Cytobacillus sp. IB215665: one gene and its partner. The protein of the gene in region 1 binds, or shares a complex with, the protein of each later gene. Links are inferred from orthologs where the notes say so. Each region holds a gene or a part of one and is shown in the gene's direction. Other genes may lie near its edges.

The links.
Region 2: the proteins of SLH52_RS06355 (region 1) and smc are in contact, whole or in part, in a crystal structure (PDB 3ZGX), measured with the Bacillus subtilis proteins. The link is inferred for Cytobacillus sp. IB215665 from one-to-one orthologs.

The regions. Positions count from the first base shown.
Region 1 is NZ_JAXBME010000004.1:18,368-29,840, forward strand. The notes cover bases 5,564-8,329. They hold SLH52_RS06355 (segregation/condensation protein A), read left to right. Parts: upstream 5,564-6,453; coding sequence 6,454-7,206; downstream 7,207-8,329. Other genes in these bases: SLH52_RS06350 (DUF309 domain-containing protein), read right to left, coding at 5,754-6,278; scpB (SMC-Scp complex subunit ScpB), read left to right, coding at 7,214-7,792; SLH52_RS06365 (hypothetical protein), read left to right, coding at 7,916-8,323. Outside these bases: SLH52_RS06320 (peptidylprolyl isomerase), read left to right, coding at 85-525; bifunctional diaminohydroxyphosphoribosylaminopyrimidine deaminase/5-amino-6-(5-phosphoribosylamino)uracil reductase RibD, read left to right, coding at 1,106-2,197; ribE (riboflavin synthase), read left to right, coding at 2,213-2,872; SLH52_RS06335 (bifunctional 3,4-dihydroxy-2-butanone-4-phosphate synthase/GTP cyclohydrolase II), read left to right, coding at 3,015-4,208; ribE (6,7-dimethyl-8-ribityllumazine synthase), read left to right, coding at 4,341-4,817; SLH52_RS06345 (GNAT family N-acetyltransferase), read left to right, coding at 5,110-5,460; SLH52_RS06370 (YpuI family protein), read left to right, coding at 8,356-8,844; SLH52_RS06375 (superoxide dismutase), read left to right, coding at 8,942-9,835; SLH52_RS06380 (D-alanyl-D-alanine carboxypeptidase family protein), read left to right, coding at 10,091-11,212; SLH52_RS06385 (nucleoside recognition domain-containing protein), read left to right, coding at 11,205-11,473. UniProt on the Bacillus subtilis protein: Participates in chromosomal partition during cell division. May act via the formation of a condensin-like complex containing Smc and ScpB that pull DNA away from mid-cell into both cell halves.
Region 2 is NZ_JAXBME010000004.1:267,457-280,279, forward strand. What follows is about bases 4,471-8,586. They hold smc (chromosome segregation protein SMC), read left to right. Parts: upstream 4,471-4,822; coding sequence 4,823-8,386; downstream 8,387-8,586. Other genes in these bases: rnc (ribonuclease III), read left to right, coding at 4,471-4,508. In the rest of the region: transcription factor FapR, read left to right, coding at 1-437; phosphate acyltransferase PlsX, read left to right, coding at 454-1,440; fabD (ACP S-malonyltransferase), read left to right, coding at 1,464-2,405; fabG (3-oxoacyl-[acyl-carrier-protein] reductase), read left to right, coding at 2,410-3,153; acpP (acyl carrier protein), read left to right, coding at 3,407-3,640; more of rnc, read left to right, coding at 3,792-4,470; signal recognition particle-docking protein FtsY, read left to right, coding at 8,938-9,927; SLH52_RS07620 (putative DNA-binding protein), read left to right, coding at 10,015-10,347; ffh (signal recognition particle protein), read left to right, coding at 10,363-11,703; rpsP (30S ribosomal protein S16), read left to right, coding at 11,798-12,070; SLH52_RS07635 (KH domain-containing protein), read left to right, coding at 12,085-12,315. UniProt on the Bacillus subtilis protein: Required for chromosome condensation and partitioning.

The DNA.
Region 1 (11,473 bases):
GCCTTACGAAAAGAGCCTTTGTTTTTCATTTGCCGAATGTGATAAGATAGATAATGATTTTACATTTGAAGGAGTGCTTTGATTATGAGTAAAAAAGGTTACATAATAATGAATAGTGGAGAAAAGATTGAATTTGAGCTTTATCCTAATGAAGCTCCTAATACAGTTGATAATTTTGAAAAATTGGCTAATGAAGGCTTTTATAATAGTCTTACATTCCATCGGGTAATCCCAGGATTTGTTTCACAAGGTGGTTGTCCACAAGGAACTGGAACAGGTGGTCCGGGTTATACGATTAAATGTGAAACTGAAGGCAATCCTCACAAACATGTGCCAGGAGCATTTTCAATGGCTCATGCTGGAAGAGATACAGGAGGAAGTCAATTTTTTATCGTTCATGAAGCTCAACCTCATTTAGATGGCGTTCATACAGTGTTTGGTCAAGTTACAAGTGGCTTAGATACTGTTCTAAATATGAAAAATGGGGATGTAATGAAAACTGTAGAAGTTTTTGATGCGGAGTAATAGATGAAACGTAACAAATGGATTGTGTTTATTATTATACTAATAATGAGCATGATTTGGGGATTGATCTATTGGTTATTTATAGCCTAAACACGTTTCAATATGCAAACTAGAAAATGTGTGATATAATATGTAAAACTATAAAATTGAATAAGATAATCCTTCGGGGTCGGGTGAAATTCCCAACCGGCGGTGATGAAGCAATTGTTGTTTCTAAGCCCGTGAGCTGTATATATAATTGGTTATATATGGCTGATCTGGTGAAAAACCAGAGCCGACAGTATAGTCTGGATGGGAGAAGGATATGGCGTGAAGTATATGATTTGCTGTAATCATATGCTAATTTTGTCCTGTTTTAGAACGATGGATAAACACACGAAATATATCGATAACTCTGACCCTAGGTAATTATACCTAGGGTCTATTTGTTAAACTTATATTATGAGCTATGAAAAACGTATGGCTTATTTGCTATGGAGTTATGTTTGTAATATTTCGAATTATGACTATATTCGGTAATTCCCCATCTATTTTCCCCATAAGATTTTCTTGTAACCTACGTTGTTGGAGGTATCCCATTTTGAATGACCATGATTATATGAGAGTTGCACTAGAAATGGCTAAAAGTACCATTGGTCAAACAAGTCCAAACCCAGTAGTGGGAGCTGTTGTAGTTAATAGAGGACAAATTGTTGGTCTTGGGACACATTTAAAGGCTGGTGAAGCACATGCGGAAGTACATGCTATAAACATGGCAGGTAATAAAGCAAAAGATGGAACGATTTATGTGACCTTAGAACCTTGTAGCCATTTTGGTCAAACACCACCGTGTGTAGATTTATTGATCAGTAGTGGTGTTAGCCGAGTAGTAATTGCTTGTGAAGACCCAAATCCGAGTGTAGCAGGTAGAGGTATAAGAAAGTTAGAAGAAGCTGGTTTAAAAGTTGATGTTGGAGTCCTGCAGGATGAAGCTAAGAAATTAAATAAGGTATTCTTTCGTTATATTAAAAACAACACCCCTTTTGTGACGTTAAAAACTGCGATTAGCATGGATGGAAAAATTGCTACACAATCAGGCGAGAGCAAGTGGATTACTGGAGAGTTAGCACGTCAAGATGTGCATAAATATCGTCATCGATATGATGCAATTCTTGTTGGGGTGAACACCGTAGTTGCTGATAATCCTTCATTAACGGCAAGGCTTCCGTATGAAACGAATAATCCTATACGTATTATATTAGATACAAAATTACGAACACCTCTCGACTCAAAAGTGATTACTGATGGCTTAGCACCAACATGGATTGTTGTAGGAGAGGACTGTTCTGATGACGAGATAGCTTGTTATACTTCTCAAAAAAATGTTCGAATCATTCAAATGAGGGAAAAACGTATTAATATTAAGGATTTATTACGCGTATTAGGAGGTGAAGGGATAACAAGTCTTTTCGTTGAAGGCGGAGGGAAAGTAAATACGAGCTTTTTAAAAGCTGATGTTGTTCAGCAATATATTACATATATTGCTCCGAAGCTTATTGGAGGTGAGTGTGCACCTACCTCTTTTAATGGAGAAGGATTTGATCGTTTGTACGATGTACCGAAACTACAAATCAAGTCAATTGAGCAGCTGGGAGAAGATATTAAACTGATTGCTATTCCAAAGAATAAATAAAAAGTGGTGATGACTTTGTTTACTGGTATTGTTGAGGAAGTTGGAAAAGTAAATCGATTAACCCATTCAATTGATGCAATTGAACTACAGATTGATGCTAGAAAAATATTATCTGATATCCAGTTAGGAGATAGTATAGCGGTGAATGGGGTGTGTTTAACCGTTACTTCATTTAATGAATTTGGTTTTGCAGTAGACGTTATGCCAGAAACTATAAAAGCGACTTCATTAAAATTATTAAAAAATGGATCTTCGGTTAATTTAGAACGAGCTATGTTAGCGAATGGAAGGTTTGGAGGACACTTTGTATCAGGGCATGTTGATGGAGTAGGCGAAATAATTAGTAAGACTCGAAAGGGCAATGCAATCTATTACGTAATTGCGATAGATGAGAAATTAGCTAAATATATATTACACAAAGGGTCTGTCGCAGTGGATGGGACAAGCTTAACGATATTTGACGTTGTCGATAAATCTTTTACTATATCAATTATTCCGCATACGCTCTCTGAGACGATTATAGGTCAAAAGGAGGTGGGTGATATTGTCAATATAGAATGTGACGTTATTGGAAAGTATATTGAGCACTTTCTTTTACGAGGTACACACTCTATGGAAAAAGTTAAACACAGCAGGATAACAAAATCTATATTAACGGAAAATGGATTTATTTAGGGATCTTTTCCAAAGTTTTGTTGCTATTGCTCCGAAATTAGCATAGCTAGACTCTATCTCTTTAAACAGCCTTATTCTATGATGAAACACGATTAATGGTTCATTTCCTAAATAAACATTACATATAGAAAGGTGTGCAAACATGTTCCATACTATTGAAGATGCGATAAAGGATTTAGCTGATGGAAAAATAATCATAGTCTGTGATGATGAAGATCGTGAAAATGAAGGTGATTTTGTTGCGTTAGCAGAAAGCGTAACGCCTGATACAATCAACTTTATGATAAGACACGGACGTGGATTAGTATGTTCACCCATATCAGAAGAAATTGCTGAAAGGATTCAATTAAATCCTATGGTGATAAATAATACTGATCCTCATGGAACAGCTTTTACTGTAAGTGTAGATTACAAAACGTCAACTACAGGGATAAGTGCTTATGAAAGAGCGGAAACAATTAAGCAGCTTTTAAATGAACATTCTAAAGCGAGTGATTTTAAAAGACCTGGGCATATTTTCCCGCTTATCGCTAAAAAGGGCGGTGTGCTTAGGAGAGCAGGGCATACTGAAGCAGCTGTAGACCTAGCTAATTTAGCTGGATCGTCCTCTGCAGCTGTTATATGTGAAATAATAAAGGAAGATGGCTCAATGGCACGCGTACCTGACCTAGCTATTGTTGCTGATCAATTCAACTTAAAGATGATAACAATTAAAGATTTAATTAAATATCGTAATCAAAAAGAAAAGTTAGTTAATAGAGAGGTAGAGGTTCTACTACCAACTGAATTTGGTGAATTTAAAACAATTGGATACACCAATGAAATCGATAGCAAAGACCATATTGCATTAGTGAAAGGTAATATTTCTCCAGATCATCCAACTCTCGTTAGAGTGCATTCCGAATGTTTAACAGGTGATGTTTTTGGCTCATTTCGTTGTGATTGCGGTCCACAGTTACATGCGGCACTAACACAAATTGAAAAAGAAGGTAATGGTGTTTTGTTGTACATGCGTCAAGAGGGAAGAGGCATCGGTTTACTTAATAAGCTTCGAGCCTACAAGCTTCAAGAGGCAGGGTATGATACTGTGGAGGCGAATGAAGAGTTAGGTTTTGCCCCAGACCTAAGAGAGTATGGAATTGGTGCACAAATTTTAAAGGATTTAGGAATACGTAAAATGAAATTACTTACTAATAATCCTCGAAAAATAGCGGGGCTAGAAGGCTACGACTTGGAAGTGGTTGAACGTGTGCCTATCCAAATGCCGACTAAAAAGCAAAACGAGGCATATTTAAAAACTAAAAATAACAAGCTAGGACATCTACTAAATATTTAATGAAAGACCATTAAGTAAATGTTGTTACCAAAAAATTAGAATTTTTTAATTAAATAATATCTTTTCATTTTTATAAAGAAGAAAAAATAATCAAAAAACTACATTGTTATAAATACACGGGAGGTATGTTCTATGATTTATGAAGGGAATTTGATCGGAACTAACTTAAGAATAGGTATAGTTGTTGCGAGGTTTAATGAGTTTATTACAAGTAAACTTCTTGGTGGGGCACTTGATGGACTTAAGCGTCATGGCGTAAATGAAGAACAAATAGATGTTGCGTGGGTACCTGGTGCCTTTGAAATCCCTCTATTCGCAAGAAAAATGGCTGAAACGAATAAATATGATGCAGTCATTACTTTAGGGGCTGTCATAAGGGGAGCGACCACTCATTATGATTATGTTTGTAATGAAGTAGCAAAAGGAATTTCGGCTGCAGGAATTTCGACAGGTTTACCGATTATATTTGGTGTGATTACGACAGAAAATATTGAACAAGCAATCGAAAGAGCCGGAACAAAAGCTGGTAATAAAGGGTGGGAAGCAGCATTGTCTGCTATTGAATCTGCAAATTTATCTCGAGAAATTGTTAAAAACTTTGACGAATAGGTTTAAAAACCTATACAAAATGTATATAATGGTTTGTTAGAATGTATATTTACTCTCTTATAAAAAGAAAAGATTCATAATTACAATCGAACTTTACTTTTTTTAGAAGCGTTCAAACTAGGAAAAAGGACTGTGAAAAACTGGTATATAAAGCCTAGAGTAATAGTGACTTGTATGTTTGTAATGTTCATGAGGCTGAAATGCGGGTCAACGAGGTTATGTGACAGCCCAATTTCCAAAAGTTTTGAACTCCTTCTTTAAGTGAGTGTTCAATAATAATGAGGGATATTATATGTTAATTCGATACAAAAAGAATTATGAAAAAATTGCAATGGGACTTCTTTCATTCATGCCAAATGAAAAAGACTTAAAAAAGTTGCAGCAAACCATTAAACAATATGAAGAAGAAAAGGATAAACAATTATTTCTTTGGAAGGAAGAAGATATTATAGGATTGATCGGTGTTATTCAATTTCCAGAAAAAAGAATAGTTGTGCAGCATATTAGTGTTAATCCATCCCATCGGTATCAAGGGCTTGGGAAAAGAATGGTTGAAGATTTAGCTAAACTATTTCCAAATGATCAATTACAGCCAACCTCTGAAACTGCTTCTTTTATAGAAAAATGTAATATCGATCATTAAATACAGCCTTTGTTGTCTCTTTTTATTTTTACGCAAAAGTCATCGTTTGATAGAAGAAAAGATACCCCGAAAGCTAATGGTTTCATGTTTAGCTCTTATTACGAAAAACAACAATCAGCGCTTCTAAAACAGCCTTGTTAAAACAATATTGTTATGTTGTGTATGAAACTTAATTCAATGCATAAAGTGAGAAAACAGCCTAAATTAAAGAAAGGCACTAAAATAGTGCTTTCTTTTTTTATATAGGCTGTTTTTGGAATAAAAACTTAAACGCATATTCATTTAATTTTTAATCAACAAGAGCCTTTATTTTTTTTCTTTCTTTTGGCTAATTGATTAGCTCTTTCTGTTATAACTTCAGTACGATCACGTAAAGTGTGTTTATTAATAAGGAAATTATTAGTTAAATCGCTACTTTTTCCCCATGTCAAGCCTTTTTCACTACATGCATTTTTACATGTAGTTAACAATGATTCGTCTTGAATTGGTAAATTAATACTTATATAAGGCTCATTAGCGATAATGGCATTCAGTTGCGACTGTAAAGTTGTTAATAGTGTTTTTAGGTTTATGCCTAGCTGTTCGACAGTATCTTTTTGAGCTTCTAAGATAGCAATAGCGTTTGCTATCATTTTTTGAGCACCTTTGAAATTACCTCTTCGATGATGATATAATCCGACAGCAATTTGAATGAACCCAACCCAAACTATATCATTGTCTGTTTGTTTCCAATACTCTTCGAGAACTTCATGGCATTCGAAATAATCACGATCCCCATGGAAATACACTAAATAATCTATATAAGCTTTTGGATACAAGAATTTATCACTCCCTATTTATCAAAGTATCTCACCATTTTTTTGTTAATAGTGTATCATAGTATGTAGCAAAAGCACCGTATAAAAGAGTATTGGATAAAAATTTAGTTTGTTCTATACTATACGTTAGTGTTAAGCTATATAAATACTGAATGAAGTATGATATGTTGGTGGGATGAAAGTGCAATATAATGTGAAAATTGATGCTTTTGAAGGACCGCTTGATCTTTTATTGCATTTGATTAATCGATTAGAAATAGATATTTATGATATACCAGTAGCGAAAATTACAGAACAATATATGTTCTATATTCATACAATGCAAGAATTACAGCTAGATGTTGCTAGTGAGTATTTAGTTATGGCTGCTACTTTATTAGCAATCAAGAGTAAGATGCTACTACCTAAACATGAAGAGGAGTTATTCGATGAGGATGTTGAGGTCGATATCACTGAAGATCCTCGAGAAGAGTTAATCAATCGCTTAATTGAATATAGGAAATATAAGGAAGCTGCGACAGACTTAAAGGAGTTAGAAGCTGAACGTAGCAAAGTTTTTACAAAAGCACCCAGTGATGTAAATGAATTTGTAAAAGATACTAAGGCAAAGAGCCAGCCACTTGATGTGAACTTATACGATATGCTCGCAGCATTTCAAAAACTATTACGTAGGAAAAAGCTCCAAAAGCCACTCCATACGAAAATAACTCGTCAAGAAATTCCAATTGAAAAAAGAATGGAAGAAATTATACAAGAGTTATCGTCAATTAAAGGAAGGAAAAGTTTTTTTGAACTATTTCCCTATGAAGATAAAGGGCACATCGTTGTTACTTTTTTAGCCATTTTAGAATTGATGAGAGAAAACGCGATTAATATTGAACAAGAAAAAAACTTTGATGAAATTTTTTTAGCTAGTAAGGTAAGGTGATTTGGCAATGAATATTGTCGAGTGGAAAGCTGTAGTAGAAGGGCTGCTATTTGTCGCCGGTGATGATGGACTATCGTTAAAGCAAATAGCGCTAGTTCTTGAAATTGACGAAAATGTTGCTCATGACATTATTATTGAATTACAGGAAGAATATAAAAATAATAAACGCGGATTGTTTGTTTCAGAAGTTGCTAATACATACCAACTGACGACAAAGAAAGAACATGCAGCCTTCATAAAGAGGTTAGTAGAGTCTCCTGCGTCAACATCTCTTTCACAAGCTGCATTAGAAACATTAGCCATTGTAGCTTACCGTCAGCCAATTGCAAGAACAGAGGTAGAGGAAATTCGTGGCGTGAAAACAGAAAGACCACTACAAACATTAATGGCAAAGGCGTTAATTAAGGAAGTAGGTCGTGTTGAAGGCACTGGGAGAGCCATTCTTTATGGCACAACAAAAGAGTTTCTTGAGTATTTTGGTTTAAGAACTCTTGAAGAGCTCCCACCATTACCTGAGCAAGTTCAAGAGGAATCCGTTCAAGAAGAAGCCGATTTGTTTTTTGAAAAATTTCAAGAAATTGAGTAAATAAGTTAGTCTTAAATTCAAGTGTCATAATATACACTCTTTTTTTTGTATGTTAAGATGGATGTAAAATAACTTTTTTTTTCACAAGATGTTGACGATTGCACAAATGGGATGGTGGGCTGTATGCTAATAAAAAATTGTAATGGTTATGAGCTAGAAAAGGAGAAGCCAAACACATCAGAAGACTTTTTTAATCGATCTGAGGTTACATTTGTTGAAGATGGCGAAGAAAGAACATTTCATTTGCTATATATTCGTTATTTTGATGAACGCTTGAGTGAATTCACACCCTACAACAGTGATCCTATTTTTACAATAGGGGAAAAAGACATCCATTTCAAAGATATTGTAGGATTAATTTGTTTACTAAAAAAACCACAATTTCTTTCACGTAAACGCGTATATATAAATAATATTAATGAATTTGTAGAATATTTTAAGGATGTACAATTTGAAAAACTTCCAGAAATATTTCAGTCGATTGAATATAATGAAGGATATAAGGTCGATTCAACGTTATTGTTTAGTTAAGAAATATACTAATAATAATTTGGAGGGCTATGATGGGGAACAGTATCGTACAAACACAAACAGTAGAAGTTGAAGAATTTTTAAGTAAAACAGTCAACACATTAACAACGTATTTGAATGGCATAACTATTCATACACTGCTTCAAGAAACTCCGGAAAACCAAGTTTATTTTGAAGATATTTTATCAGAAATTAGAAGATTAGTTGTGTATTGTGAAGAAGGGCTTGAAGCTTGTAGAATTGTATTATCAAATGTTCCATTTCGAAAAGCTGCGGCGGAGAAAACACTTTATAAAATATATCATCAATGTATTGAAGAATTCTTTTCACCTAAAAAAGATTTATGGTATGAAGATAGTCGTTCAGCTTACACAGGGAATAACTCAATTAGATTCCGAGAAGTCCCCCCATCTTCTATTAAACAACTGTTAGCATCTTTGGAGAAAGGTTTTCAAACGATTCGAGAAGAGCTAGAATATTATGAAACTGATTATCATACAAAAATTCTTCAATCAAAATAAGTTTGAGGTGGCGATTGCCACCTCTCTTTTTTATATTTGTTTTTCACATTAAGCCTATTTTTGAATACGATATGTTGGAGTAGGAAGGGGTGAATGTGTGAACGATACTAATTATAGAAGGTATATGAGTGATGTTACAAAATGGGGAAAGGATGTTATAGCCCATTTAAATAACAATGATGTTCATAATGCTAGTCTACAAGAAAGGATTCAAAATGTAATCTCACAGGTGCAAGAAAATATAAATAGAGATGGAGTAATTTTAAAAGAGGAAGCAACACGGATTCATGATCAAGTGCTACTTTTACATCACGAATTAGCAAATATACCACAAAATGAATTTAGTAGGCAATCGTTTAATGATCGTGTTCCCATAGGAGAGCATAAGCTTCCTCCATTGCCATACGACTATGATTCTTTAGAGCCTTATATTTCCGAAGAAATTATGCGTTTACACCATGATAAGCATCACCAAAGTTATGTAGATGGACTTAATAAGGCAGAAAAAATGCTTCTTAAGGCAAGAGAGTCAAATGATTACTCTCTTATTTTACATTGGGAGAGAGAAGCGGCTTTTCATGGATCTGGACATTATTTACACACTATATTTTGGAATAATATGACACCGAATAGTAGCGGAAGTCCTCGAGGGTCGTTATTAAAACAGCTTATTTTAGATTTCGGTAATCTTGAACAATTTGTACAGAATTTCACAGCAGCTGCCAAAGCTGTTGAAGGTGTAGGGTGGGCTATAGTTGTATGGTCACCTCGATCGAGAAGGCTAGCGATTCTACAAACTGAAAAACATCAGTTATTTACACAATGGGATACGATTCCAATTATGGTCTTAGATGTTTGGGAACACGCTTATTATTTGCAATATCATAATGACCGTGGGACTTATGTGGATAATTGGTGGAAAGTAGTGAATTGGAATGATATTGATGAACGTTTTGAACATGCGAGAAGCTTAAGATGGGATCCGTATTAATTGTAAGTAGCTCAAAATTATAATGATTCCTTCTTTTTTTAGACAACAAAGTAAAACATCTTCGAACCTATCTTCATCGTTAATTGATGGATTGAGGCACTGGCGTTTTTCCGAATTTTTATTCATATAGAAGCCTGTCTTGCATACACTTGTATTAGTCCGGGTTCAATACGAGGATAGGCTTTTTTTATATCCTCTCATAGAAAAATCTCGGGAAAAAGGGACGGGGATTTGATGGTATGCATGAGAAAATGTATGACATTTCTTTTAATCATTGTTTTATTATTATCAGTTAATCAACAAGTAGCAGTTGCGAATAATGACGTAAGTGCCAAAAGTGCTATCCTTATTGAACAAGAAACAGGTAGAGTCTTATACGGGAAAAATGAGCATACAAAGATGAGAATAGCAAGTATAACAAAAATAATGACTGCTATAATTGCTATTGAGTCTGGAAAACTTGAGGACATAGTGGATATTAGTGAAAGAGCAATATACACTGAGGGGTCGTCCATACTTCTCGAGCTAGGTGATCAGATAACATTAAAAGATTTAGTATATGGCTTAATGCTTCGCTCTGGAAACGATGCAGCCGTCGCAATAGCTGAACATGTTGGTGGTAGTGTGGAAGGCTTTAATTTCTTAATGAATGAAAAAGCTGCAATGATTGGTATGACAAACAGTGAGTTTTCGAACCCTCATGGATTGGACGATCACGAGAATCACTATTCAACTGCGTATGATATGGCATTATTAACGAAATATGCAATGGAAAATGAAGCATTTCGCGAACTATTCGCGACTGAGCTCTACCATCCAACATATAAAACTAAAGCATGGAAGAATAAACATAAGCTAGTGACTGGAATGTATTCCTATACAACTGGTGGTAAAACCGGTTATACGAAAAGAGCGAATCGTACTTTAGTGACGACAGCTGAAAAGAATGGCTTAGAACTTATAGCAGTTACTTTAGATTCAAATTCGAATGACTGGAACGACCATATTAATATGTTTGAAACGGGATTCGATCAATATAATCTTATTAATATATTTGGCCAGGATAACTTGGATAAGGTCAAGGATGAATTTTATAAAAATAAAATATTTGTGGAAAGAGATGTTCTTTATCCTTTAAATAAAGAAGAAGAAAATGAAGTAAACGTTGCTGTACAGCTTATAAAGCCTCAAAAATCTTGGAAAAAAAATAAAGACGTTCCAACGATTATAGGTAAAGTAGTGATCAGCCTTAGTGATGATAAGATCCAAGAAATTCCAGTTTTTTATGATCATGGGAATAGAAAATCGAAAAAGTCATGGTGGCCGATATTTTCACAAGTGTTTGCTATGATTATTGGAGTAAACTCAGATGGTTAATATAATTTGGGTTCTAATGACAGTCGTTGGCATCGTTTTTTCTTTGCTAAATGGAACGATTGAACAAGTCAATGAAGCAATATTTAAAGGTGCTAGAGAAGCGGTGACGATTTGTATTGGACTAATTAGCATTCTCGTGTTCTGGTTGGGGTTAATGAAGATTGCTCAGGAAGCAGGGATGTTAGACAAGCTGGGAAAAATTTTTAAACCACTCGTAAGTAGGCTTTTTCCTGAAGTTCCTGCTGATCACCCCGCGATGGG
Region 2 (12,823 bases), 250 kb from region 1 along the record:
AGTTATCGATTCCTGAATTGCGAGAGCGAATAAAATATGTTGCAGAAAAGAATTTTGATGAACAAGTTCGTTCGCTTCCGATTGAAGAGGTAATTGGAGAAATTGTAGATATTGTTCCTGATGAAAGTGCTATTTCAATTTTTGATGTAGAAAAGGAACACGTTTTTAAAAGAAATAAGATTATGCGTGGTCATCATCTTTTTGCTCAAGCTAACTCCCTTGCAGTTGCAGTTATTAATGATGAACTAGCGTTAACTGCGCAAGCAACAATCCGTTTCATGCGCCAAGTAAAAGAAACTGAGCGTGTGATAGCTAAAGCCAAAGTTAAAGGATTGGATAAGAAGAAAGGGAGAACAATAGTAGAAGTAAACAGCTTTGTCGGAGCAGAAATGGTATTTTCAGGGGAATTTGAAATGTATCGTTCAAAAAGTAATTAAAAGGTAGGTTCAACAAATGAGAATCGCAATCGATGCAATGGGTGGTGACCATGCACCTAAAGAAATTGTTTTAGGCACTCTAAAAGCGCTAGAAGCTTTCCCTAGCTTACATATTACTTTAATAGGGGATGAAGACAAAATTAAGACATATGTTTCTGAACAGAAACGTCTTTCTATAATACATGCCAATGAAATAATTGAAGCAACTGATGAGCCTGTAAGGGCAGTTCGTAGAAAGAAAAATGCCTCTATGGTACTTATGGCAAAAGAAGTGAAAGAAGGGCGTGCGGATGCTTGTATTTCTGCAGGGAATACGGGTGCTCTAATGGCAGCGGGTTTATTCATAGTCGGTAGAATCGATGGAATTGATCGTCCTGCATTAGCTCCAACATTACCAACTGCAGATGGACGTGGTTTTATAATGCTAGATGCTGGAGCTAATGTGGATGCCAAAGATCAACATTTGCTACAGTATGCGATTATGGGGTCGATTTATGCTGAGAAAGTACGGGGTGTTCCATCACCTAGAGTGGGCTTGTTAAATATAGGAACAGAAAAGAATAAAGGAAACGACCTTATGAAGCAAGTCTTTTCCTTATTAGAAAAAACGTCATTACACTTTATTGGTAATGTTGAGGCGCGAGACTTATTAGATGGGGTTGCAGATGTAGTCATAACAGATGGCTTTACGGGTAATGTTACATTAAAAGCAATAGAGGGAACAGCACAATCAGTTTTTTCTATGTTAAAAACAACATTAACAAGCAATTTTAAGAGCAAATTTGCAGCTTCTGTATTAAAGCCTCAACTGTTAGATTTAAAAGCTAAAATGGATTATTCAGAATACGGTGGAGCTGGGTTGTTTGGTTTAAAAGCTCCAGTAATTAAAGCACATGGTTCTTCTGACGCCAATGCGATCTTTAACGCTATTCGTCAAGCAAAAGATATCGTTGATAACAATGTTACTGAATTGATAAAGCAACAAGTTGAATCTGTTGATTGATTAGTAAAGAGAGGAATGATCATATGGGGAAAATTGCATTTGTTTTTCCAGGCCAAGGTTCACAAATTGTTGGTATGGGACAAAGCCTTGCACAAAAATATGACAATGTGGCAGCTGTTTTTAACAAAGCTGATGAAAAACTAGGTATTTCATTAACTGACCTTATTTTCCAAGGTCCAGCTGATAAATTAACGTTAACGATGAATGCACAGCCAGCTTTATTAACGACGAGCATAGCTATTCTTGAACGGTTCAAAGAAGAAAATATACGACCTGATTATGTTGCGGGTCATAGTTTAGGAGAATATAGCGCACTTGTGGCTGCCGAAGCATTGTCATTTGAAGATGCAGTGTATGCAGTAAGGAAACGAGGCGAATTAATGGAAGAAGCTGTTCCTGCAGGAGAAGGGTCAATGGCAGCTGTACTAGGGATGGAACAAGGTCAGCTACAAGAAATCACAACCCAAATTACAGCTGATGGATATCCAGTTCAACTCGCTAATTTGAACTGTCCTGGTCAAATTGTTATTTCTGGAACAGCTGAGGGAGTATCAATCGCAACGAAACAATGTAAAGAACAAGGTGCAAAACGCGTCATCCCTTTAGTTGTAAGTGGACCATTTCATTCATCACTCATGCAACCAGCTGCTAATAAATTCGATCACATATTAGACGAAATAACAATTAATCATGCAAAGATTCCAGTAGTAACGAACATTCATGCAAAGCCATTAACAAAGAGTACAGAAATAAAGCAAGCTTTAATTGAACAATTATATTCTCCAGTTTTGTGGCAACAGTCTGTAGAATACATGCTTGACAATGGTGTAGATACCTTTATAGAAATTGGTCCTGGTAAAGTTCTTTCAGGACTCATCAAAAAGGTTAACAGAAGGGTTAATGCCTATTCAATAAATGATGAAGAGTCAATGCTATTGACAATTGAAAGATTGAAAGGGGAATAAAAATATGACGTTGCAAGGAAAAGTTGCCTTAGTGACAGGTGCATCTAGAGGGATTGGTCGTGCTATTGCATTGGAACTAGCGAAGCAAGGTGCTAGTGTAGTAGTAAATTTTGCAGGAAGTGAAGCAAGGGCAAACGAAGTGGTGGATGAAATAAAAACAATTGGTTCTGAAGCAGTTGCGATTCAAGCTGACGTTGGAAATTCTGAAGCGGTATCTTCTATGATTAAAGGTGTGATCGCTAAATTTGGCAAGCTAGACATTCTAGTAAACAACGCCGGAATAACAAGGGATAACTTGTTAATGAGAATGAAAGAAGATGAGTGGGATACTGTCATTAATACAAATTTAAAGGGCGTATTCAATTGTACAAAGGCTGTTACCCGCCAAATGATGAAGCAAAGAGCTGGAAGAATAATTAATATTGCTTCAGTCGTTGGAGTAGCAGGTAACCCTGGACAAGCAAACTACGTTGCTGCAAAAGCTGGTGTGATAGGTTTAACAAAAAGTTCTGCTAAGGAATTAGCAAGTAGAAACATTACAGTAAATGCAATAGCCCCAGGCTTTATTACAACTGATATGACCGATGAATTAAATGAAGATATTCGTAATGAAATGTTGAAACAAATTCCACTTGTGAAATTTGGTGAACCGACAGACGTAGCAGCTGTTGTGGCATTTATAGCTTCTGAAGCAAGTGGGTATATGACTGGACAAACATTGCACGTTGATGGCGGAATGGTCATGTAAAGAGTTTAACAAAAAGGTGCTTTTAATAAGGCTGTTATTGTAAAATTTGTTGATTTTTTAATAGAATGTGAACAGCTAGATGGTATTATTATCCGATTGTCCTAAAAAGAAGAGAAGGTACGACGAACGCTTTAGAAAGACGTGATCTCTTAGAATGAAAAACAACAATCGATACGAAAACAGCCTTTTAAAATAATACAACTAGTTTTTTGAATGAAAATACACTATAATATTTGAGGGGAGGTGAGCAATAATGGCAGATGTTTTAGAACGTGTAACTAAGATTATCGTTGATCGCCTTGGAGTTGAAGAGTCAGAGGTGAAATTAGAATCTTCATTTAAAGATGATCTTGGTGCTGATTCCCTAGATGTAGTAGAGCTAGTGATGGAGCTTGAAGACGAATTCGATATGGAAATTTCCGATGAAGATGCTGAAAAGATAGCTACAGTTGGTGACGCTGTTAACTACATAAACGGTCAGCAATAATTCCGTTTTATCTATTAAAAGTCCCGTTTAAGGCGGGACTTTATCATCATAATAGGTGCCATATTAGTACATAGGCAATAAAGTGCAATGATCAACCTCTAGAAATGAACAATTCCGAACATCAAGTTTTGTTGGAGGTACCTAAAATAACATGAAAAAAACAGGTATTGAAAAGCATGCGAAATTTAATGAATTTCAAGAAAAAATAGGTTTTCGATTTCAAAATAAAAAATTGTTGTTGCAAGCATTTACGCATTCATCTTATGTGAATGAGCATCGAAAACGGCTCTATGAAGATAATGAGAGATTAGAGTTTTTAGGAGACGCAGTTCTTGAGTTAACAATTTCCCAATATTTGTATAAAAAATACCCATTGCTAAGTGAAGGCAAATTAACGAAACTTCGTGCTGCTGTAGTTTGTGAATCTTCTCTTGTTTCTTTTGCAAATGACCTATCCTTCGGTAAGCTAGTTTTGCTAGGTAAAGGAGAAGAGTTAACTGGTGGACGAGAACGACCAGCATTATTAGCGGATGTATTTGAGGCATTTATTGGAGCATTATACTTAGATCAAGGAATTGACGCTGTTTGTTCCTTTCTAGATATGGTTGTATTTCCTAAAATAAATGATGGTGCTTTTTCTCATACGATGGATTATAAAAGTCAGCTTCAAGAATTAATTCAGAGAGATGGAGCTGGTTTACTCGAATATAAAATCTTACAGGAAAACGGTCCTGCTCATAATCGAGAGTTTGTATCTTCAGTTTGTATAAATAACAAAACACTTGGTGAAGGTAGGGGGAAGTCAAAAAAAGAAGCAGAGCAAAACGCTGCGAAAAAGGCTTTGCAAAAAGTAAAAGAATCATTATAACACCATTAATGCCCCCTTTATGGGGGTATTTTTAAAAAGGCTCTATTCGTATAGCTTGTTGCTATTCAAACATTTATTACTAGGCTAGAGCTATGGAAATTATGGTTATAAAAAATAAGATGCCAAAGAATGTTATTTGTGAACGTATTAATGTCTTAGTTCAGAAAGATACGAAGATAGCCATTAATCAACAACACATACCAAATTAAGTAAACTATAAGGCTGATCAAATGAAATGCTGCCTGTGCTAGGCAGAGATAATCAAGTGTACACACGTCATAATAAAAGAATTTTTAGTAATAGGAGGGATATTCATGTTCCTCAAACGGTTAGATATCGTTGGATTTAAATCGTTTGCAGAAAGAGTTTCTATTGATTTTGTGCCAGGTGTAACTGCAGTAGTTGGGCCGAACGGCAGTGGGAAAAGTAATATTACCGATGCTATTAGGTGGGTATTGGGGGAACAATCTGCAAAATCTCTACGCGGAGCGAAAATGGAAGATATTATTTTTGCAGGTAGTGACTCAAGAAAACCATTGAATATAGGAGAAGTAACGTTAACATTAGACAATGAAGACCAGTTTTTACCGATAGATTATCATGAGGTAAGTGTCACAAGGAGAGTTTTTCGTTCAGGAGAAAGTGAATTTTTAATAAATAAACAGCAGTGTCGACTAAAAGATATTGTTGATTTATTTATGGATTCAGGTCTTGGAAGAGAAGCTTTTTCAATTATAAGCCAAGGTAAAGTAGAAGAAATTTTAAGCAGTAAAGCTGAAGAAAGGCGCTCTATTTTTGAAGAAGCTGCTGGAGTGTTAAAATATAAAACTCGCAAGAAAAAAGCAGAATATAAATTAGCTGAGACCCAGGAGAATTTACACCGTGTCTCTGATATCGTCCACGAGCTTGAAGGTCAAATTGAGCCACTAGAAATTCAATCATCAATTGCTAAAGATTATATCGAAAAGAAGGAGGACCTCGAAAAAATTGAGGTTGCCTTAACAGTATTTGAAGTAGAAGACCTTCATAAAAAATGGGAGGACCTTCGTAATATATTTCAACAACATAAAAATGATGAAATCGAATCCTCTTCTTCTTTACAGAAATTAGAATCTGAAATTGAGCACCATCGTGAGCAAATAATCGCGCTTGATGAATCTATAGATGATCTTCAAGAAGTACTACTGCTCGCTAGTGAAGAATTAGAAAAGCTAGAAGGCCGGAAAGAAGTTCTGAAGGAACGCAAGAAAAACGCCTCCCAAAATAGAACACAATTAGAAAAAATAATTGATGAATTTGAGGTAAAAAGACACGATCATTTAGCTCAAAGAGATGAAGAAGCTCAGCTACTTAAACATTATGAAGAAGATGTTAATGTTAAGCAGCTTGACTTAAAGCAGAAAACACAAATGTTTGCATCTTATGATCAAAATATTGAAGACGTAATTGAAGGGTTAAAAAGTGACTATATTGAATTATTAAATAAGAAAGCTGCCTTGAATAATGAACTTACAAATATTGAAGATCAGCTGAAACAACAAAATGTCCGTAAATCACACTTAGAAGAAGTAAATCAAAAATATATTATTCAACGAAAAGAAACGAATGATCAAAAACTACTACTCCAAGCTAAAATTTCGAAAGTTCAAGAAGAAATTAACGAACAAATTAGTACATTTCGAAATAAACAAACAAACCTGGAACAGTTGAAGACCAAGTACCAAAAAAAGGAGAATTTACTTTATCAAGCTTATCAGTACTTACAGCAGACCAAATCTCGTAAAGAAATGTTGGAAGAAATCAAAGAAGATTATTCCGGATTTTTTCACGGTGTTAAAGAAGTATTAAAAGCTAGAGATAAACATTTGCAAGGTGTTGAAGGTGCCATCGCAGAATTAATTCAAGTACCTCAGGAGTATGAAATTGCTATAGAAATAGCATTGGGAGCAGCAACACAGCATATTGTCGTTCATGATGAACAAAATGCTAGGCAAGCTATTAGTTATTTAAAGAAAAACTCATATGGCAGGGCTACATTCTTACCATTATCAGTCATCAAAGAGCGTAAAATTTCAGATCTGCAACTAAATCAAATAAAAAACCATCCATCATATGTAGGGGTTGCTTCAGACTTAATAACATTTGATGAAAAGTATAGCGCTGTATTGAAAAACGTACTAGGGACAGTAGTCATTACTACTGATTTAAAAGGTGCAAATGATTTAGCAAGGCAATTACAATTTAGGTATCGCCTCGTTACACTTGAAGGTGATGTTGTAAATCCTGGTGGGTCCATGACAGGTGGGGCAGTAAAACAAAAATCAAATTCGTTATTAAGCAGAGGACGTGAGCTTGAAGAGCTTTCAGTGAAAGTACTTGATATGGAGCAAAAGACTTCACAGCTTGAAGCTCAAGTAAAGGAACTGAAGGACACCATTAAAGAAGTCGAGGCAGGGCTTGAAGTTTTACGTGAAACGGGAAATACGCTTCGTTTGAGTGAGCAGTCAATAAAAGGAGAAATTCGAGAGCTAGAAATAGAAGAAAAAAATGTTAACGATCGTTTAACTGTTTACGACTTTGAAAAAGAAAATTTCTCACAACAAATGAATGAAATGAATGCAAGAACAAGAACGATTAAAGAACAAGTGAGCGTCATCAAAAACCAAGTGATGAATCTTGATCAAGAAATTGAAAAACTTACTTTAGAAAAGAATGACCAACAAATATCAAAAGAATCATTACAAAAAGAAATAACAGAACTAAAGGTTGAATTAGCAAGCCAAGAGCAGCTGTTAGCGAATCATCAAGAGAAAGCAGGTCGCACATTACATGCTATGGCTGAAATTGAAGATAAATTGCAGGAAGCGAAGGAGGACCTTTCATTACTGCAAAATGAGATGAGTTCAAACTCATCGGGTGAAGAGGTTTTAGTCTCTGAAGCTGTAAAAAAGAAACATGATAAATCAGCTACTGTTCAACTTATCGCTGAACGTCGCGATCAACGGCTTCATTTACAGCAGAAATTAGAGGATCAGGAGCGCGAAGCGAAAGAACAAAAACGACAATATAAGCAGCTTGTAGAGGTTTTACGCGATGAAGAAGTAAAAATTAATCGTCTAGACGTGGAATTAGAAAACAGATTAACTCACTTACGAGAAGAATATATGTTATCTTTTGAGGCTGCGAAAGAACGATATCCTTTGGATTTGAATATAGAGGAAGCTAGGCAGAAAGTAAAATTAATTAAGCTTGCAATTGATGAGCTTGGAAATGTTAATCTTGGTGCAATTGATGAGTTTGAGCGTGTAAATGAGCGTTATTCCTTTTTACAAGAGCAGAAGGAAGATTTGCTACAAGCAAAGGACACATTATATCAGGTTATCGATGAAATGGACGATGAAATGAAGCGAAGGTTTCAAACAACATTTAACAATATCAGTTCTCACTTCGAGCCTGTTTTCCAAGCATTATTTGGTGGTGGAAGGGCAGAATTGAAGCTTACAGATCCAGGGGATTTATTAAATACTGGAGTTGAAATTATTGCACAGCCACCAGGGAAAAAACCTCAAAATCTTAGTTTATTATCAGGTGGAGAAAGAGCTTTAACTGCTATAGCATTATTGTTTGCAATTTTAAAGGTTCGTCCTGTTCCATTTTGTGTTTTGGATGAGGTAGAAGCTGCGCTAGATGAAGCTAATGTCCATCGTTTTGCACAATATTTACAACGTTATAGCTCAGATACACAATTTATAGTTATTACCCACAGAAAAGGAACAATGGAAGAAGCTGATGTTCTTTATGGAGTTACGATGCAAGAATCGGGTGTGTCTAAGCTAGTATCAGTTCGACTCGGTGAAACTGCTGAATTGGTTAAGTAAGGATCTTTTCATCAAATAAGTACAATAAAAAAAGTAGTATATATTGTTATTCATCGATATACAAAAGAAAAGATGCCACGAACGTTAATGGTGATTAGCTCATAATACGAAAAGCAACAATTAATGCGAAAACAGCCTAAAGTAAAGAAACGTTAACAATGGGATCTTTTCGTAAACTTTGTTGCTATTGTAATCAAATTAGTACTATAAAAAGTGGTTTATATTGTTATTCATCGTTATTCAAAAGAAAAGATGCCACGAACGTTAATGGTGATTAGCTCATAATACGAAAAGCAACAATTAATGCGAAAACAGCCTAAAGTAAAGAAACGTTAACAATGGGATCTTTTCGTAAACTTTGTTGCTATTGTAATCAAATTAGTACTATAAAAAGTGGTTTATATTGTTATTCATCGTTATTCAAAAGAAAAGATGCCACGAACGTTAATGGTGATTAGCTCATAATACGAAAAGCAACAATTAATGAGAAAGCAGCCTAACTAAAAGATACTTGAGAAACTATTTTATGAAATAAGAAGGGAAGAACAAATGTGAGCTTTTTTAAAAAATTAAAAGAAAAAATTACTAAACAGACAGATTCTGTAACAGAAAAATTCAAAGATGGTTTATCGAAAACAAGGGATTCTTTTTCAGAAAAGGTGAATGACCTTGTTGCGAGATACAGGTCTGTAGATGAAGATTTTTTTGATGAGTTGGAAGAAATCTTAATTGGAGCAGACGTTGGTGTAGCAACTGTAATGGAATTAATTGATGAATTAAAAATGGAAGTAAAACGTAGAAATATACAGGACACGAGAGAAGTTCAAGATGTTATAACAGAAAAGCTAGTTGAAATTTATGAAGGGCAGGACGATTTATCTGCTAAGATAAATATTCAAGAGCAATCTTTAACTGTCATTTTGTTCGTTGGAGTTAATGGTGTTGGTAAAACAACTACTATTGGAAAACTTGCAAATAAATTTAAAAATGAAGGAAAATCAGTATTATTGGCTGCAGGAGATACATTTCGTGCTGGTGCTATAGACCAACTGGAAGTATGGGGAGATAGAGTTGGTGTGGATGTAATTAAGCAATCTCCAGGCTCTGACCCTGCTGCAGTTATGTACGATGCAGTTCAGGCAGCTAAAGCGCGCAACGCTGATATTTTATTATGTGACACAGCAGGTAGATTGCAAAACAAAGTTAATCTAATGAAAGAACTTGAAAAGGTAAAGCGTGTGATCGAACGGGAAGTTCCAGGAGCTCCTCACGAAGTGTTACTCGTTTTAGATGCTACCACAGGTCAAAATGCGATGAGCCAAGCTAAGCAATTTGCAGAATCAACAGATGTGTCAGGAATTGTTTTAACAAAGTTAGACGGTACTGCAAAGGGAGGTATCGTATTGGCTATTCGAAATGAGCTATCGATTCCTGTTAAATTGGTCGGTCTTGGGGAAAAAGTTGATGATTTACAACAATTTGACCCAGAACAATACGTCTATGGCCTTTTTGCTGGTTTAATCGCTGATACTGAAGCATAAAAGAGCTGTTAAGAAAAAAACTTGACATTAATGATTTGACCTAGTACAATTTGTAAAGGTAATTCACTTAACATAGGGGGAAAGACCATGCTTGAAAAAAAGACAAGAATGAATTATCTATATGATTTTTATCATTCGTTGTTAACGGAAAAGCAACAAAGCTATATGTCTTTATATTATTTAGACGACTTTTCCCTTGGTGAAATTGCTGAACTGTTTAATGTTAGTCGCCAGGCAGTATATGATAACATTAGACGGACGGAAACGATGCTTGAACAGTATGAAGAGAAGTTGTTGCTATTTCAAAAATTTCAGCAACGTCAAACACTTTTTTCTGATCTGAAAGAAATCATGTCAAGTAGCGTTCAGGACAATACAAAACAGCTTGCAGTACTTAATGAACTCGAGAAATTAGAGTAAGGGGGCGGCATAGAAATGGCATTTGAAGGATTAGCCGACCGACTGCAAAATACAATTAAGAAAATCACAGGCAAAGGAAAAGTAACGGAAGCAGATGTAAAAGCGATGATGCGAGAAGTGCGTCTTGCATTATTAGAAGCGGACGTTAACTTTAAGGTTGTTAAGGATTTTGTGAAACGAGTCAGTGAAAGAGCTGTCGGTCAAGAGGTTATGAAGAGTTTAACCCCTGGTCAACAGGTTATTAAAGTAGTAAAAGAAGAGCTGACTGAACTGATGGGTGGAGAGCAAAGTAAAATTGCTGTAGCAAATCGTCCGCCAACTGTTATCTTAATGGTAGGGTTACAAGGTGCAGGTAAAACAACTCATACTGGGAAAATAGCAAATTTACTTAGAAAAAAATACAACAAAAATCCACTTATAGTAGCTGCTGATATTTATCGACCTGCTGCTATAAAACAGCTACAAACGTTAGGAAAACAGCTGAGTATGCCGGTTTTCTCTCTTGGTGACCAAGTGAGCCCGGTGGAAATAGCTAAACAGGCAATCGCGCAAGCAAAAGAACAACATAATGATTATGTTCTTATTGATACTGCTGGGCGACTCCATATCGATGAAGCATTAATGGATGAGCTAGCTCAAATCAAAGAGGTAACAAACCCTCATGAAATTTTCTTGGTCGTCGATGCAATGACGGGTCAGGACGCTGTTAACGTAGCTGAAAGCTTTAATAGCCAACTTGGAATTACAGGTGTAGTTTTGACGAAGCTTGATGGAGACACACGTGGTGGTGCTGCATTATCGGTAAAGGCTGTTACAGGTAAACCAATTAAGTTTGTTGGTTTGGGAGAAAAGCTTGATGCTCTTGAAGCATTTCATCCTGAACGCATGGCATCTCGTATACTAGGTATGGGGGATGTACTAACATTAATTGAAAAAGCTCAAGCTACAGTTGATGAAGATAAAGCCAAAGAGTTAGAACAAAAAATGAGGACAATGTCCTTTACGTTTGATGACTTTTTAGAACAACTATCCCAAGTTCGTTCAATGGGCCCTCTAGATGACTTAATTAATATGTTACCTGGAGCAAACAAAATGAAAGGTCTGAAGAACGTTCAGGTGGATGAAAAGCAAATTGGTCATGTTGAGGCTATTATTCGTTCGATGACGAAAGCTGAAAAAGTCCAGCCAGAGATTATTAATGCAAGTAGAAAGAAGCGAATTGCAAAAGGAAGCGGAACTTCTGTTCAAGAAGTTAACCGTTTGTTGAAGCAGTTCGAGGACATGAAGAAAATGATGAAACAAATGACCAACATGTCCAAAAGTAAGAAGAAGGGTATGAAATTCCCGTTTATGTAGGGAAAATAATACTGTTAAGAAAAAACACTTTACAAACATATTGATTTTTTGATAATATACTATTCTGTGTGAAATATTTTCGGAGGTGCTTATAATGGCAGTAAAAATTCGTTTAAAACGTATGGGAGCAAAAAAATCTCCTTTTTATCGTATTGTAGTAGCAGATTCACGTTCACCACGTGATGGTAGAATCATCGAAACAGTTGGAACATACAACCCAGTTGCAGAACCAGCTCAAGTAAACATCAATGAAGAGTTAGCTCTTAAGTGGATGCAAGATGGAGCAAAACCATCTGATACTGTTCGTAATCTATTCTCAAAACAAGGGATTATGGAAAAATTCCATAATGCTAAAAACAGTAAGTAACTATTGTGAATCGGATGAGACAGTTAATTGAAACGATCGTAAAAGCCCTTGTCGATTATCCGGATGATGTATTGGTGAAAGAAACATCTGATGAGCGCAACATAACATACCATTTATCTGTCCATAAAGAAGACATGGGAAAAGTAATTGGTAAGCAAGGTCGAGTGGCAAAAGCGATACGCACTGTTGTTTATGCAGCAGGCGCAAGTGAAAAGAAACGAATTCATCTAGAGATTAATGATTAATAGCAATGTTAAACAAATCACATGAACGGGAATAATGTCGACAGTAAGTCTCACTAACCAGAGCCGCAACCTGTGGCAAACGTGCGAACAGCATGACGTATACGAGCGTAGTCGCCAGACATATTTCCCGGACGATTTGAACATCCGCTAATTGTACGTGTTCAAATGGGAGGAGAAAAAGGTCGGAGAAGAACAAGGCGGCGTAGGTTTGAGCACCAGAGTGTACGTTTAAAGGGTACATGAGGAGCGGAAAAACAAGCCAACGCAGTAATTCGCCAGACATATTTCCCGGACGATTTGAACATCCGCATATAGAGAAAAGGGTGGGGGGTAACCCCCTCCCTTTCTTTACATTTAGACGTGCTTTGTTTAGGGAAGAGAAAACTACTAACAAAGGTCGTCACTTCACCCATCCATATGAAGTCAAGAGATTTCGTGTGTATGGGTGAAGTACTAAGCTTTAATGAGAACGATATATTTCTTTGTTATACTTATGGGTATACAGGTA